2 regions of the Sphingomicrobium maritimum genome follow, and region 1 is predicted to be linked to the other one. Evidence: predicted binding sites of a transcription regulator. Region 1 holds the regulator's gene; the other holds the start of a gene.
What was found. Region 1 encodes LexA, which represses DNA repair genes until DNA is damaged. Its sites were predicted from a motif close to GTTCCNCNCTTGTTCT; they were not measured.
Positions count from the first base shown of each region.

Region 2: a site for LexA is predicted at 6,011-6,026, ahead of WJT74_RS01280 (DUF5131 family protein). Genes of this name have one in related genera too.

Region 1 covers NZ_CP154608.1:716,033-723,303, forward strand. Annotated here, with positions in the region: gene WJT74_RS03670 (citrate synthase) at 1-636, opposite strand, end outside; gene gltX (glutamate--tRNA ligase) at 633-2,039, opposite strand; gene WJT74_RS03680 (ComEC/Rec2 family competence protein) at 2,030-4,204, shown strand; gene WJT74_RS03685 (VOC family protein) at 4,234-4,584, opposite strand; gene lexA (transcriptional repressor LexA) at 4,616-5,299, opposite strand; gene WJT74_RS03695 (anthranilate synthase component II) at 5,362-5,952, opposite strand; gene WJT74_RS03700 (peptidylprolyl isomerase) at 5,957-7,271, opposite strand, start outside.
Region 2 covers NZ_CP154608.1:250,453-257,723, forward strand. Annotated here, with positions in the region: gene WJT74_RS01255 (efflux RND transporter permease subunit) at 1-1,639, shown strand, start outside; gene WJT74_RS01260 (STAS/SEC14 domain-containing protein) at 1,662-2,033, shown strand; gene WJT74_RS01265 (cation diffusion facilitator family transporter) at 2,030-2,668, shown strand; gene WJT74_RS01270 (cation diffusion facilitator family transporter) at 2,665-3,627, shown strand; gene tcmP (three-Cys-motif partner protein TcmP) at 4,077-5,249, opposite strand; gene WJT74_RS01280 (DUF5131 family protein) at 5,249-5,998, opposite strand; gene WJT74_RS01285 (hypothetical protein) at 6,124-6,405, opposite strand; gene WJT74_RS01290 (hypothetical protein) at 6,547-7,271, opposite strand, start outside.

The DNA.
Region 1 (7,271 bases):
GACCTCGTATTCCTCGGCCGGGACGCCGAAGGTCATGCGCAGAAAGTTGCCGGTGTAGGTAAGGTCGTTCTTGGGATGAACGAACGGCTGTCCCACCGAATATTTGTAGGCCATCGCGGCGATCGTCGGCATCTTCGCGATCAGGCGGTGCGAGGCGATGAGACGCTGCTGCGGATCGGTGATGTCGGTCGAATCATGATAGAAGGCCGACAGAGCGCCGACGACACCGGTCATCACCGCCATCGGATGCGCATCGCGCCGGAATCCGCGGAAGAATTGCGCGAGCTGTTCGTGCACCATCGTGTGGTAGGTGATGGTGTTGTCGAACTCCTCGAACTCGTCCTTCTTCGGCAGGTCGCCGTGAAGGAGGAGGTAGGCCACCTCGAGGAAGCGGGCTTTTTCCGCGAGCTGGTCGATCGGATAGCCGCGATGGAGCAATACGCCTTCGTCACCGTCGATATAGGTGATCGCGCTCTGGCAGGATGCGGTCGAGGTGAAGCCGGGATCGTAGGTGAACTTGCCCGTCTGGCCGTACATCTTGCGGATGTCGACGACTTCGGGACCGACCGAGCCTGGCAGGACCGGAAGGTCGATCTTGTCGCCTTCGATGTCGAGGGTGGCGGTCTTGTCGCTCATGCGTGTGGCTCCATCTGATCGGCAATGCGGGCGAGACTTTCGTCCCGACCGAGAAGGACGAGGACGTCGAAGATCCCCGGTGAGGTGTTGCTGCCCGTCAGCGCGGCGCGCAGCGGTTGTGCGAGCTTCCCTAGCTTCAAATCCGCCTCTTCCGCAACCGTCCGGATCGCGCTTTCGACCGGCTCCATTTCCCAACGCTGGACAGCGGCCAGGGCTGCATGGGCGCGCGCGAGATTCCCACGCGCTTCGGCGTCGATCAAAGAGGCGGCCTTTTCGGCCATTTCGAGCGGGCGCTGCTTGAAGAGGAACGTGGCGCCGTCGGCGAGTTCGTGCAGGTCGCGGGCGCGTGCCTTGAGTTCGGGCATGGCGCGAGTAAGGAGCGCCTTGTCGTCGGCGCTGACCGCGCCGGCACGGTCCGCCACGAGATCGGCGAGCCGCGCGTCGTCGGCTTCGCGGATGTAGTGGCCGTTGAGATTGAGCAGCTTCTTGGTGTCGAACCGCGAGGGACTCTTCCCCAGGCCATCGGCGCTGAAAAGCTCGATCGCTCGGTCGCGGCTGATGATTTCCTCGTCACCGTGGCCCCACCCAAGCCGGAGGAGATAGTTGAAGACGGCTTCGGGAAGCAGGCCCATGTCGTCGCGATAGGCATCGACGCCGAGCGCACCGTGGCGCTTGGACAGTTTCGCTCCGTCCGCGCCGTGGATCAGCGGAACGTGGCCGTAGGTCGGCCGGTCCCAGCCCATCGCGTCGATCAGCGGGAGCTGGCGGAAGGCATTGTTCAGATGATCGTCGCCGCGAATGATGTGCGTGACGCCCATGTCGTGATCGTCGACCACGACCGCGAGCATGTAGGTCGGGGTGCCGTCGGCACGGAGCAGGACGTAATCGTCGATCTCCGCATTCTTCACGGTCACGTCGCCCTGCACCATGTCGCGGATGGTGGTTTCGCCATCTTCGGGCGTCTTGAGTCGTACGACGTAGGGCTTGCCTTCCTCGTCGGCACCCGGCGAGCGGTCACGCCACTCGCTATGCAGACGGAAGGGCTTCTTCTCAGCCTGCGCCTTCTCGCGGCGGGCCTGCAGTTCTTCCTGAGTAAGATAGCAGCGATAGGCGTTGCCACTGTCGAGCAGCTGGTGCGCGACCTCCGCATGGCGTTCGGCCTGTTTGGACTGGAAGACAGGCTCCTCGTCGCCGCGCAGGCCGAGCCAACCCAGGCCGTCGAAGATGGCGTCGATGGCTTCGGGCGTGGAGCGCTTGGCATCGGTGTCCTCGACCCGGACAAGATACTTGCCGTCATTCGCTCTGGCGAAAAGATAGTTGAACAGCGCAGTGCGCGCCCCGCCGATGTGCAGGAAGCCCGTCGGGCTGGGGGCGAAGCGGGTCACGATCGGGCTTGCGCTCACGCGGCTTTTCCTCTCATTTCGAGAATATGGATGGCTGGGGGCAGGTACAAGAGCCTCGCTCCCCGCCGCTGACAGGTCGGCTCGGCGGCCTCGTATCGGCGCTGGGGCGCGTACGCAAGAGGCTGGAACGGCTGCTCGAAGCCGAACGTAGCCAGCTGCCCCTCTGGATCGTCGCCGCTTTCATGGCAGGGATCGCACTCTGGTTCGCCCTGCCGGGCGCGACGGGATGGGCGGGTCTCGTCCTCTTGGGTGGCGGGGTCGGTGGACTTGGCGTTCTACTCGGCGGTCGGTTGGGCGCAACGCTGGCGGGTATCGGGATCGCGGCGGCTCTTGGCTGCGGATGGATATGGCTGCGCGCGGAGTTCGTCGCCCACGAGCGGATCGAACGGGTGACGATCACGAGATTCGTGGGAACGGTCGAAAAGAGCGAGCCGCTCGTAGCTAGGGGCAAGTGGCGGCTGACCCTGCTGCCAGTCGAGGGCAGCGGGCTCCCGGAGCGCCTTCGCATCACGCTGCGCGAGGCACAGTGGCGCGACGCGATGGGGGAGGGTGCCAAGGTCGAAGTGCGCGCGCGATTGACGCCGCCACCCTCGATGTCGGTACCGGGGGGCTACGATTTCGCCCGGACCGCCTGGTTCCAGCAGATCGGAGGTGTGGGCACCGCGCTGGGAGACGTCCGCGTGGTCGAAGCCAGCGAGGATGGCTGGCTGGCCGGGGCGCGCAAGGGCCTTGGGGCGCGGGTACGCGACCGGCTACCCGGAGCGGGCGACGGGATCGCCACCGCGCTGGCCACTGGCGACAAGAATGCGGTGAGCGATGAGGACGCCGAAGCGATGCGGCGTTCCGGGCTGGCGCACCTGCTCGCCGTATCGGGTCTCCATATCGCGGCGGTCGTCGGGTCGGCGATGCTCCTCGCGCTCAAGATCCTGGCATTGTCGCCCAGACTGGCGGCGCGGACCAACCTCGTGATTGTCGCGGCGGGGATCGGAGCGCTGGCGGGGATTGGCTATACCTTGCTGACCGGAATGCAGGTGCCCACGGTCCGTGCCTGCATCGCCGCGCTTCTGGTTCTGTTGGGACTTGCACTGGGGCGCGATGCATTGAGCTTGCGACTGGTCGCCGTGGGCGCGACGATCATCATGCTGGTGCGGCCGGAAACGGTGGCGGGTGCGAGCTTCCAGCTGAGCTTCGCAGCGGTCACCGCAATCATCGCGTTGCACGCGCATCCGGTGGTGAAACGCGTCCTGATGGCGCGAGAGGAAGGCAGGATCCGGCGGATCGGGCGCGGGTTGCTCGCGCTGTTCCTGACAGGACTGGCGGTCGAACTTGCGCTCATACCCTTCGCGCTCTTTCACTTTCACAAGGCCGGGTTGTACGGGGTGTTCGCGAACCTTCTCGCCATTCCGATGACGACATTCATCATCATGCCGGTCCTGGCCCTGGCCATCATCGCCGACCTGTTCGGATTGGGTGCGCCGTTCTGGTGGATCGTCGGCATGGCGCTCGATGCGCTGCTGGCGCTGGCGCATTTCACCGCCAATGCCGAGGGGGCGGTCGCGATGGTGCCGAACATGCCGGGTTGGGCGTTCGCGGCCAGTATCGGCGGATTCTTGTGGCTTTGTCTGTGGCGGCACCGATCACGCTACGTGGGATTGGCGGGGATGGCGATTGGGCTGGGCGCCGCTGCATTCTCGCCGCGGCCCGATTTGCTGGTGACCGGCGACGGTCGGCATCTCGCTATCATCGCGGACGACGGAACGCCGCACCTGCTGCGGGCGCGGGCCGGCGACTTCGTTCGTGACATGCTGAGCGAGGGAGCGGGGTACGACGGGGAGGCGCCAGCGCTGGACACCAGCGCATTCGCCAACTGCAACCGTGACGCCTGCCTGGCCGATCTGCAGGGGGACGGACGCACCTATCGCCTCCTTGCGACCCGATCGCGGGACCTGATCGCGTGGGAGGATCTCGTGGCAGCGTGCGCGAAGGCCGATATCGTCGTGTCCGAACGGTGGCTTCCCGACGCCTGCCAGCCTCGCTGGCTCAAGCTGGATCGAAGGACGTTGGAGGCGAGCGGCGGGATTGCGGTGCATCTCGACACGACGCCCCGGGTCGAAACCGTCGCGGCGCAAGTGGCCGAACACCCCTGGGGGGTCACACGACGCTGACGTCTAGCCGCCCTCGCATTAGCTGAGCTTCAGGCTTCCGCTGGATCCGGCTGATAGACCGCAAAACGATTGCCGGACGGATCCACCGCCTCGAACCTGCGCCCACCCGGAAAAGCGAAGATCGGGCGCTCGAGCCGGCCGCCGGCTGCGACCACCTTGTCCAGAACGTCTTCGAGACCGTCCGTCCGGAAGGCAGGAAGCGGGGCGACCGGTCGCTCGGCCACGTCGCTGGAAAGGCCGACATCGGTGTCGCCGGACACCGTCGCGGCGTAAGTGTCGCCGAAGTCGGTCATGTTCCAGTCGAACGCCGCTTCGTAGAAGGCGCGGGTGGCGCCGATGTCGTCGGCGGGCAGTTCGACATAATCGAAGCGTACGGTCATCCGCAGCTCTCTTTCGAGGTCAACAAGCGGCTCAGTAGCGGCGCATGATGCCGGCGAGACGGCCCTGAACGCGGACGCGATCCTCCTCGTACCGCTGCGCCGTGTAGGACGGATTGGCGGGGTCTAGGCGGACCATCGATCCCTCGCGACGATACGTCTTGAGCGTCGCCTCCGCCTCGTCGACGAGTGCCACCACGATCTCCCCGTCACGCGCATTGTCGGCGCGGCGGATCAGCGCATAGTCTCCGTCGAGAATGCCTTCCTCGACCATCGAATCACCCGAAACCTGCAAGGCGTAATGTTCGCCCGGACCCAGCAAGGCGGCGGGAACGGCGAAACCTTCGCTACCCTGCAACGCTTCGATCGGGGTTCCCGCGGCGATCCGCCCGTGAAGCGGGATCTCGACGACGTCGTTGGCGGGGGTGGGCACCACCGCGACCTCGCGCGGTTTCTCGCCGTCGTTCGCAGCAGCCGTCGTCTCCGACGTGCTTTCCGCGATGCCTTCGGGAAGCTTGAGGATTTCAAGAGCGCGGGCCCGGTTGGGGAGCCGTCGAATGAATTCGCGCTCCTCGAGCGCACCGATCAGGCGGTGTACACCCGATTTCGATTTGAGGTCCAAGGCCTCGCGCATCTCATCGAAACTGGGACTGATTCCCGTGTCCGACAGGCGATGATGAATGAATGCGAGCAGTTCATGTTGCTTCGGCGTGAGCATAAAGGCCCCGATCTTTCCAGTGGAACGAACGCGGAACATACTGGCAACCAAACGGGATGCTGTCAAGCGCGCTCACGACCGCAGATAGCTACGAACGCGCGAAGCAGATCGAGGCCTCGTTCGCTGGCGATGCTTTCGGGATGGAACTGGACCCCGTGAGAAGGAGCATCGTCGTGGCGAACGGCCATGCAGAGATTTTCCTCGTTCCAGGCGTTGACCACGAGTGGCGCCTTTACGTCGGTAACGGCGATCGAATGGTAGCGGGTCGCTGAAAGCGGCGAGGGGAGGTCGGCGAACAGGCCGGTCGCGTCATGTTGCAAACGCGCGACCTTGCCGTGGACAGGAGCGACTTGGGCCACGGGACTGCCGCAGGCGAGGGCAAGCGCCTGATGCCCCAGACAGATGCCGAGATAGGGTCGTCGTGCCGCCACTGCAGCGGCGGCCAGCGCAACGCTGATTCCGGCGTCCTGCGGACGACCGGGACCGGGCGATACCATCACGCCGTCGATGCCGATCGCCAGCGCATCGTCGACGGTGAGTGCATCGGCACGTGCGACCGTGACATGGGCGCCCGCCTGGCGAAGATAGTCGACGAGCATGAAGGTGAAGCTGTCGCGGTTGTCGAGCGCGAGCAGCCTCACCGGTTCCGACATCCGATTATTCGTCGCCGGTCGCGCCGCGGATGATGCGATTGCGCGTGGCGCTGATCTGACCTTCGTTGCGCTTCACGCCGACCTCGCGGCGAACCGCATTGACGAACTGCTGCTGCAACTCGCCCGCGACCGGAGCGAGAAAGCTTTCCGAAGTCTGCTGAATCAGCGCGGGATCGGACAGAGCGTTGCCGCGCGTCGTGTTCGTCAGTTCGACGACATAGACGCCCTCGCCCTCGGGATCGGCGACGAGACGCGCATTGCCCTCGCCCAGACGGAAGAGGATCTCGAGCGGCGCGGGTGCATCGTTTCCGAAGCGGGCGAGGTCGAGACGACGCAGGCTCGTTTCCTCCGGTTCGGGGAAGGAGTAGCCCGTCTCCTCTTCGGTCGCATCCATCGCATCGGCGAGCGTCGCGCCGTCGCGCATCCGGGCAAGGACCTGGTTTCCGATGGCGTTGGCACGCTGGAGCGCCTGATCGCGAATATAGTCGTTGCGGACGCGATCCCGGATTTCCGACAAGGGCGAGGCTGCCGGTTCGACCACATCGTCGACCTGGACCAGCGCATAGCCGCTGCCGCCGTCGAGCTGGACGGTTTCGGGATCGTCCCCCGCCAGCAGTTCGAACCCGATTTCCAGCGCCGGACGGACATTGGCAGGAATCGAGAAACTGGGATCGGAGCGTGCACGGCCGGTCGCGGTGATCAGCGGCGTTTCGATGAGATCGAGGTCGAAGCGTTCGACGACCTGGTCGAAGCTGGCGCCTTCGTCGAGAGCATCCTCGACCGAGCCGACGAGATCGAGAAGCGCATTGCCGCGCTTGCGATCGGTGATCTCGGAGGCTGCCTCGGCCCGGGCTTCCGCCTCGCTCTCACCCTGCTCGGTCTCGATGCCATCGATCTTCACGACGTGCCAGCCGAATGGCGAGCGAACCGGCCCTACCAGATCGCCCGCTTCGACGTCATCGGCGAAGGCGGCTTCGGCGACGGCTTCGCCAGCCAGCTGGCGGAACTGGGCGCGGGTCTGCAGCCCGATCGAAATGTCGGCGGCCGAAAAGCCGGCGGGCTGCGCAGCCTGTGCGAAGGACTGGGTCGCGGTGCGTGCCACGACTTCGTCCGCAGTGGCGCGGTCGGGAACGACGATCTGGCTAATCACGCGGATTTCACGGGTGCCGAAATCGCTCTCGCGTCCCTCGAGCGCCCGATCGACTTCGGCGCGCGTGGCATTGAGATCGGAGAAACGGTCGGGGTCGAACCGCGCGAAACGGAGCGCGCGCTGTTCGGGGACGATATAGCGGCTCTCGTTCTGCTGGTAATAGGAAGCC
Region 2 (7,271 bases), 470 kb from region 1:
TCGGATGGCGAAGGAACGCTATGGCCCGGCAGTGCGCCGCGCCATCGCACGTCCCTGGCCGGTGATCGGTGCGGGCGTCGGGCTCTTCGCCGTAGCGGCTTTCGTGTTCACCTTCCTCGGCAGCGAGTTCACACCGCAGCTGGATGAGCGCGACATCGCGGTTCAGTCGCTGCGGATACCGTCGACCTCGCTCGAACGATCACTCGCCATGCAGAGACAGGTGGAGGACAGGCTCGAGACCTTCCCGCAAGTCGAGCTGGTTTTCTCGCGCACCGGCACGGCCGAGGTCGCGAGCGATCCGATGCCGCCGAACGCGTCCGACGCCTACGTGATCTTGAAGCCGCGCGAAGAGTGGCCCGATCCCGACCTGTCGAAGGATGAACTCGTCGCCGAGATGGAGGAATCGCTCAGCGGTCTGGTCGGTAACCTCTACGAGTTCAGCCAACCCATCGAACTGCGCTTCAACGAGCTGATCGCGGGTGTTCGCGGCGACGTGGCGGTCAAGCTCTACGGAGACGACCTTACCGCGCTAACCCGGTCAGCCGGAGAAGTGGCCGAGGTGCTGCGCGGCGTCGAGGGTGCTGCCGACGTCAAGGCCCAGCAGGTCACTGGCTTTCCTACGCTGGACATCGCCTTCGATCGCCCGACGATCGCCCGATACGGTCTGACCGTGGAGGAGGTCGCACAATCAGTGGCTATCGCGCTGGGGGGTCGTCCGGCGGGACTGGTATTCGAGGGTGACCGCCGGTTCGATGTCGTCGTGCGGCTTGCCGATGCGACCCGGGACGATTTCGATCAGCTCGGCGCTCTGCCCATAGTCCTCGAAAGCGGGGTCACCGTCCCGCTTCGCACGCTGGCGGATTTCAAGGTGGTCGATGGCCTCGCCGAGGTTCGGCGTGAGCAGGGTCGCCGACTGGTGATCGTGTCGGCGAACGTGCGCGAACGCGATCTCGGGTCGTTCGTGGAGGAGGCCCGCGCAGGCGTCTCCGAAAGCGTCGAATTGCCGGCCGCCTCCTTCATCGAATGGGGAGGGCAATACCAGAACCTCCAAGCCGCGCAGGCAAGGCTCGCACTCGTCGTTCCGGTCTGCTTCGCGCTGGTGTTGCTGCTCCTGTTCATGGCGCTCGGCGGGTGGGTTCCGGCTCTCGCGGTTTTCAGCGCGATCCCGATGGCACTGGCAGGCGGGGTCTTCGCGCTTGCCTTACGGGGGATGCCGTTCTCGGTGTCCGCTGCCGTGGGGTTCATCGCCCTATCGGGTGTCGCGGTATTGAACGGGCTCGTGATGATGACCGCGATACGCCAGCGGCTCGACAAGGGAATGCCTCTCGATGAGGCGATCTGCGATGGTGCACTGGCGAGACTGCGACCGGTGTTGATGACGGCGCTGGTCGCCTCGCTCGGCTTCGTGCCGATGGCCCTGGCGACCGGAACTGGCGCGGAGGTCCAGCGTCCGCTGGCCACTGTCGTGATCGGTGGATTGATCACCGCGACTGCGCTCACGCTCTTCGTCCTGCCAGCGATCGCGCGGCTCGTGCTCAATCGATCGGACGATGAGCGCAGCTGGCGCGAGAAGTGGTGGGATCGCCTGCGTCGAAACGTGACCAGCGACGAGCAGCGCGAACTGACGGACATCGCATGACCAATTTGGAAAGGAGAATACCATGCTGGCAATTAAGGAAGAGAAAGGTCTGCTCTGGATACGCGCCTCGGGGAAATTAGAGGACGAGGACTACAACCGCTTCGTCCCTCAATTCGAGGAAATCGCCGAACGGGAGCCCGGCACCGTGGCGATGGTGATCGAACTCGCGCCGGATTTCTCCGGATGGGATCTCGGTGGCCTTTGGCGCGACCTCAAGTTCGACGTCCGGCACAAGGACAGCTTTGGTCGCATTTCCATCGTCGGCGATAACCAATGGGAAGAATGGGGCACCGAGGTTTTCGATCCGCTCTTCCGTGCTGAAATGGAATTTTTCCACCCTACCGAACGCCAAGCTGCCGAAGTCTGGGCGCGATCCGATGAGAGCATGTCATGAGCGGCAACCACGATATCGATATCGGCTCGGTTGAGAAACGCCGAACACTTTGGATCGTCCTCTGGCTGAATGTCGCCATCGCGATAGGTTTTTTCGTCGTGGGCTACTTCGCGGATTCGAACGCGTTGCTGGCCAACGGTCTCGACAATTCTTCCGATGCGATCGTCTATGCCCTGAGCCTTCTCGCGTTGACCCGTTCGCGTGTCTGGCAGCGGGGCGCCGCACGCTTCTCCGGCATCATGCTGCTGATCTTCGCCGCGGGGGTCATCGCCGATGCGGTCCGCCGTTACCTGGAAGGCTCGGAGCCAGGTGGATTTATGATGCTCGCGATGGCGGCGGTCGCAGCCGTGGTAAATCTGATCTGCCTGCGGATGCTCCAGCGGACAGAGGACAAGGACGTCAGCATGCGCGCAGCGACGACCTTCAGCTTCAACGATTTTATTGCCAATGGCGGGATCATCATCGCGGGCATCGTCGTGATGCTCACCGGCGCCAATTGGCCCGACCTGGTGGTAGGCGTCGCTGTGGCATGCATTGCCCTTTATGGCGGCATCCAGATCCTACGCGATGCTCACATGGACATCCATGACGAGGAGGGGACCCAGCACGAGAGAGGCGATCAGTTTAGGCGATGAGCGACGATCACGATCATGGCGGCGGACACGTTGGTCACGGGCATGCCGGCCATAGCCACGGCGAGGAGAACCTGAGCGATCGCCAACTGATTTTCGCTGTGGCGATCAACGTGCTCCTGACGGTGGCGCAGATTGTCGGCGGTATCGTTTCGGGTTCGCTCGCCCTTATCGCCGACGCGCTGCACAATTTCAGCGATGCGGCGTCGCTGGGTCTCGCCTGGTTCGCTCGCCGTATTGGACGGCGTCCTGCCGACAAACTGATGACCTTCGGCTACGCACAGGGAGAGGTCGTCGCTGCCCTCATCAACCTGACGACGCTGCTTATCATCGGGTTCTATCTACTCGTTGAGGCGATCAACCGCTTCGCCGATCCGCAACCCATCGAAGGATGGACGGTGATCGCCGTAGCGGGCGTGGCATTGGTGATCGATCTGGTGACCGCTTTCATCACCCACCGCGGCGCCAAGGACAGCATCAACATGAAGGCGGCGTTCCTGCACAATGTGTCCGATGCCATGGCCTCTGTCGGGGTGATCGTCGCCGGGGTCCTGATCCTGCTATACGATCTCTACGTGGCCGATCTGGTCATCACCGTCATCATCGCCGCCTATGTGATCTGGCAGGGGGTGTCGCTGATGCCGCGCACGGTTCGCCTGCTTATGGGCGCGGTGCCAGATGACGTCGAGCTGCAAGAAATCATGGACGAACTCGAGGCGATCGAAGGGGTCGAGAGCATCCATCATCTGCATGTCTGGAATTTGGGAGAGCACCGCCGCGCCCTCGAGGTCCACATCGTGCCATCCCGCCCGTCACTCGAGCGGTTCGAAGAACTGAAGCGAACCGTGCGGCAGCGCGTCTCCTCCCGGTTCGGCATTAAGCATGCAACGCTGGAAGCTTGCCTAGCAGCGGACTGCGACGAAGGGTTGATAGCCCGAACCGGGCATTCTGGAAGTTTCTGAGGAAGGCGACGGGGCGCTCGAGTTTGTAGGACGGGACGTTCCGCGCAAAAAGGGAAAGCTGCCGGCGAGAACTAAATTCCAGGCGTTTGGCATCGCGTAATGCTAGGCATTTCGTGTCCGCAATCTGCAGTCATGAGCCGAAGAGCGGACAGACAGCTGTCGGCCCAATTTTAGCAGGTCGGCAATGCGCCCTATATTTGGTCGTTCGAGTTTGCTCAAATTTTTCTAAAAAGCTGCCGTTCATTTGGATCGATCGTGCGCACGGGTTCGCAGAGGACACGAGGGGCAAGGTGGAAGCGATGCACTGGTATAGGGTCAAGAGCCTTGCTGGGACCGCCTCGGAACTGCACGCGCGCCACATGAGGACCGAGAGGGCCGGCAAGAGGCATACCTCCTCTGTCGCTAACCTCGTCAGTCGGTTTGCAAAGGATAAAAGGTCTCTGCGCGGATCATTTCTGCCCTGCTTTCTTGCCTGAGATGATTACCACACCCTTGCTGGGCTTAAAGGATCGAGCGGGCATCCCTTCAAAAGCAATATGCCCTTCTCTATTTGCAGCGACTAGCTGATCCTTAAACTCCGGCTCAGTGATCGAGTAGCGTTCAAGCGCAGCCTGCATCAAAAGGTGATAGTCGACGGGGCGGGTAGCGACAGCGTGCTGCAGCCAAACTGGCACGTGCTCGTGGTCTTGTAGGCGGGGATCACTTCCGACAGCTTCCGAGGGCGGCCCTAGAACATCTAGGAAGGTCCCCTGTCCGGTTTTCTCCTGCAGTGCGGCATCGCGCGCCTGAACGCGGATGCTCCCTTCTGCGGACAGCACCTTCTTCTCCACGCTACGGAACGCTGTCAGACCCTTCTCGTGCCGGGTGCCATAGACGAGATGGAAATGGGTTTTCTCTGCGAGGGGGTGCCGAACCCGCGCGCTTGCAACGTGTTGATAGCCACCGACGCTCTTCAGCTGGGCCTTGAAGACCTCTAGCACTGCGGTCTCCTTGGGAACTCCTTGCTCAATCAGTGAGGCATACTTTGGTCGCCACTCCGGGCCACCTAAAGCACGGTCCTGAGAGCCGCGAATTTCGGGCCGCTTGTCGTCAATGAACCGACGGAAATGCTCATACATGAAATTCACCAGAACCTCTCCCGGTCGGTGGGAAAGAAGCGGCGATAGATTCCGGAGGTCGTAATTCCAACCAGTCGGGTCGAGGAAGAAAAGCGCGAAGGAGTGGCCAACCTCCTTCAGAATACGGGGTATGTGATCCTCAAGCTTGCCGTGCAGGGGAGTAATTGGCACGTCCGCCTCTGACACCGATGCAGCCGACAGCCGGTCGAATGCGGCCCGCCGCTTTTCCACGAACACGCACCGCACTTCTCTGGAGCGCGCGTTGTCGGCCCATGCCTGTCGAGCCGCGCGTAGCTGGGCCAATGAGATGCCAAATGAAGTGTCGCTAAGGTCGTCTCTTGCGTTTTGCCAAGGGCCTGAAAACCCGTCGACAAAAACGAACTCCGGGTATTTGGACAAAATAATCATTGCGGCCCGCTCAAGGTATGCCCGCAACACTTCATGCTTGACGAATGACTGTGCGCGACGTCGATAAGCAGACGGAAGCATCACAGGCCCCGCCATCAGTCAGCCTTTTCCATCGCTGCCTTAAGTTGTTGGGGGAAGTCGTTCCACTCCCGCCCATCGAGTTCTCTGCCGCCGTCCTTAGGTCGGAACCCGCCCCATTGCTTGAAGAAGAAGGCAACGTCCTGTCCGATACACTGGTCGCGCACTTCACGCACCCAACGGGGATCGACAGGCCGTGCTCGTGGGCCGCTTTCTCCTCCAACAATTACCCAATCGATATTGAAGAGGTCCAACTCTCCTACGGCTCCAACCAGCGGCTCGATCGAGAGAAACCTTGCTCCTGCGGGAGCGCTTTGGAGGTGCGAAACGCGGCTTTTTGCTTGAGCATCCTCAACCGACACGCCGCACCAAATGTGTTGTGGACAGGGCCGCTCACTGTACCGCTGCTGGAGGTACTTCGACATGAGGGAGCTTCGCTTTGTGAGGAGCTGATAAACGTGCCAGTCGGCCCGCTCCATCGTATCGAAGACCCTATCGACGTACTCAAACGGAACTGACTTGTGCCACAGGTCTGACATCGAGTTCACGAAGATCATCCGAGGACGACGCCAGCCAAGCGGCTGCTCCAACCGTGCAGGACGTAATGCCAGATCAAAGCCGTTCTCGAATGGGTGTCCCGGAACTCCTCTGAACCTCTCTGAGAATCTCTCAGCGTAGCAGTTGTCACAGCCTCGGCTTATCTTGGTACATCCTGTAACAGGATTCCAAGTTGCGTCGGTCCACTCGATTGCGCTGTTGTCAGACATGATCCGCCACTGAGAACATTAATAGAACACTAGTTGCTAGGTAGTTCAAAGGCAAGACTGCGCTGCGGCTGTGCAACTTTCTCGCCTCGTGTTCGACCATGAGTTCGCTTTCAAATTCGGCAACCTCAAAGGGGGATCTTGGGATCCTGCAAGTTTTGACCGCGCTTGAAACGTTGCGCGATCGGGAAAGAAGCGCGGTCGCTGGGTTGTGACGAATACCTGGTCGCAAGCTCCTGCGAGATCTCATATTGGTATGGCGGAAAGATGCGATACTCTTCCTGCGCTCGTTCGTCGCCCAGGAATTCGAGCCAGGGTTCACAATCGTCACCGGCTTGAAAAATCCGGATCTTCCCTCCCGGCACCACACCGAATGAACGCATCGCCGTGTTTATACCGCCGTCGGACATTGTCGCAACATTCAGCGTCGATTAGCGCCGCGCACCAAATCCCAGTCTGACCCGACCGCTCGGCCTCTTTGCGCTTCAAGTTGATTACGACCGGCGCCCCAACCCAGATATGCTGGACGGCGATTGTATCCTGCTGCTGACCTAATTAGTGAAGCCGGGAAGCTCCAACTGCTCGCCGAAGCCGGAGAATTGGGTCGGCATCTCATCCCCGAGCAGAGCATCTGCTAGCTGTCGTGGCCCACCAAAAGTGCTGAGGACATCGTTCGGATAGATCGCCTGCTCGATTGCCACGATACGGTGGAACGACTCCTCGTTCAGCTCCCGTTCGATGAATGCGCGCAGCGCCGAACCGGGACGGAAGTGCCAAAGGAGGATGCGCCGGCTAGCCCGCAGAAGATTGCCGTCGATCGAAGGGTTGGGCAGCAAATTGACGTCGATCGAGCGTTTGGCCAGCCGTTTGAGATAATCCGGTAGGGCATGGACCTTACGCTTTTGCACCTCGTAGCAGATCGCGTCACAATCGAAGAAAGTGGTAAAGACAAGATCTGCTAACGTGTCTGTGCGCACCAGTCCTACGGATGAAGCCCAGGTGTTTGGCAGGGACCAGAAATCTATCTTCCAGTGCGGTTGGACCGAAGCGAAGCCGCCGAAACGGTTTGGCGTAGCATTCAACTCCGCGGCCAACGCGGCGACGCGCGCCGGCTCGGCATCAATCACTAGGTCAATATCGGATCGGAAGCCTACCTTTCCTTTGCGTGCGATATCGCGCACCAAGCCGCCGATGATTGCTACCGGCCCCAGCGGCTCGAATTTGGTCGCCAAGATCTCGCGTAGGCGCTGGATCGGCATCCCATCCTCGCGCCACA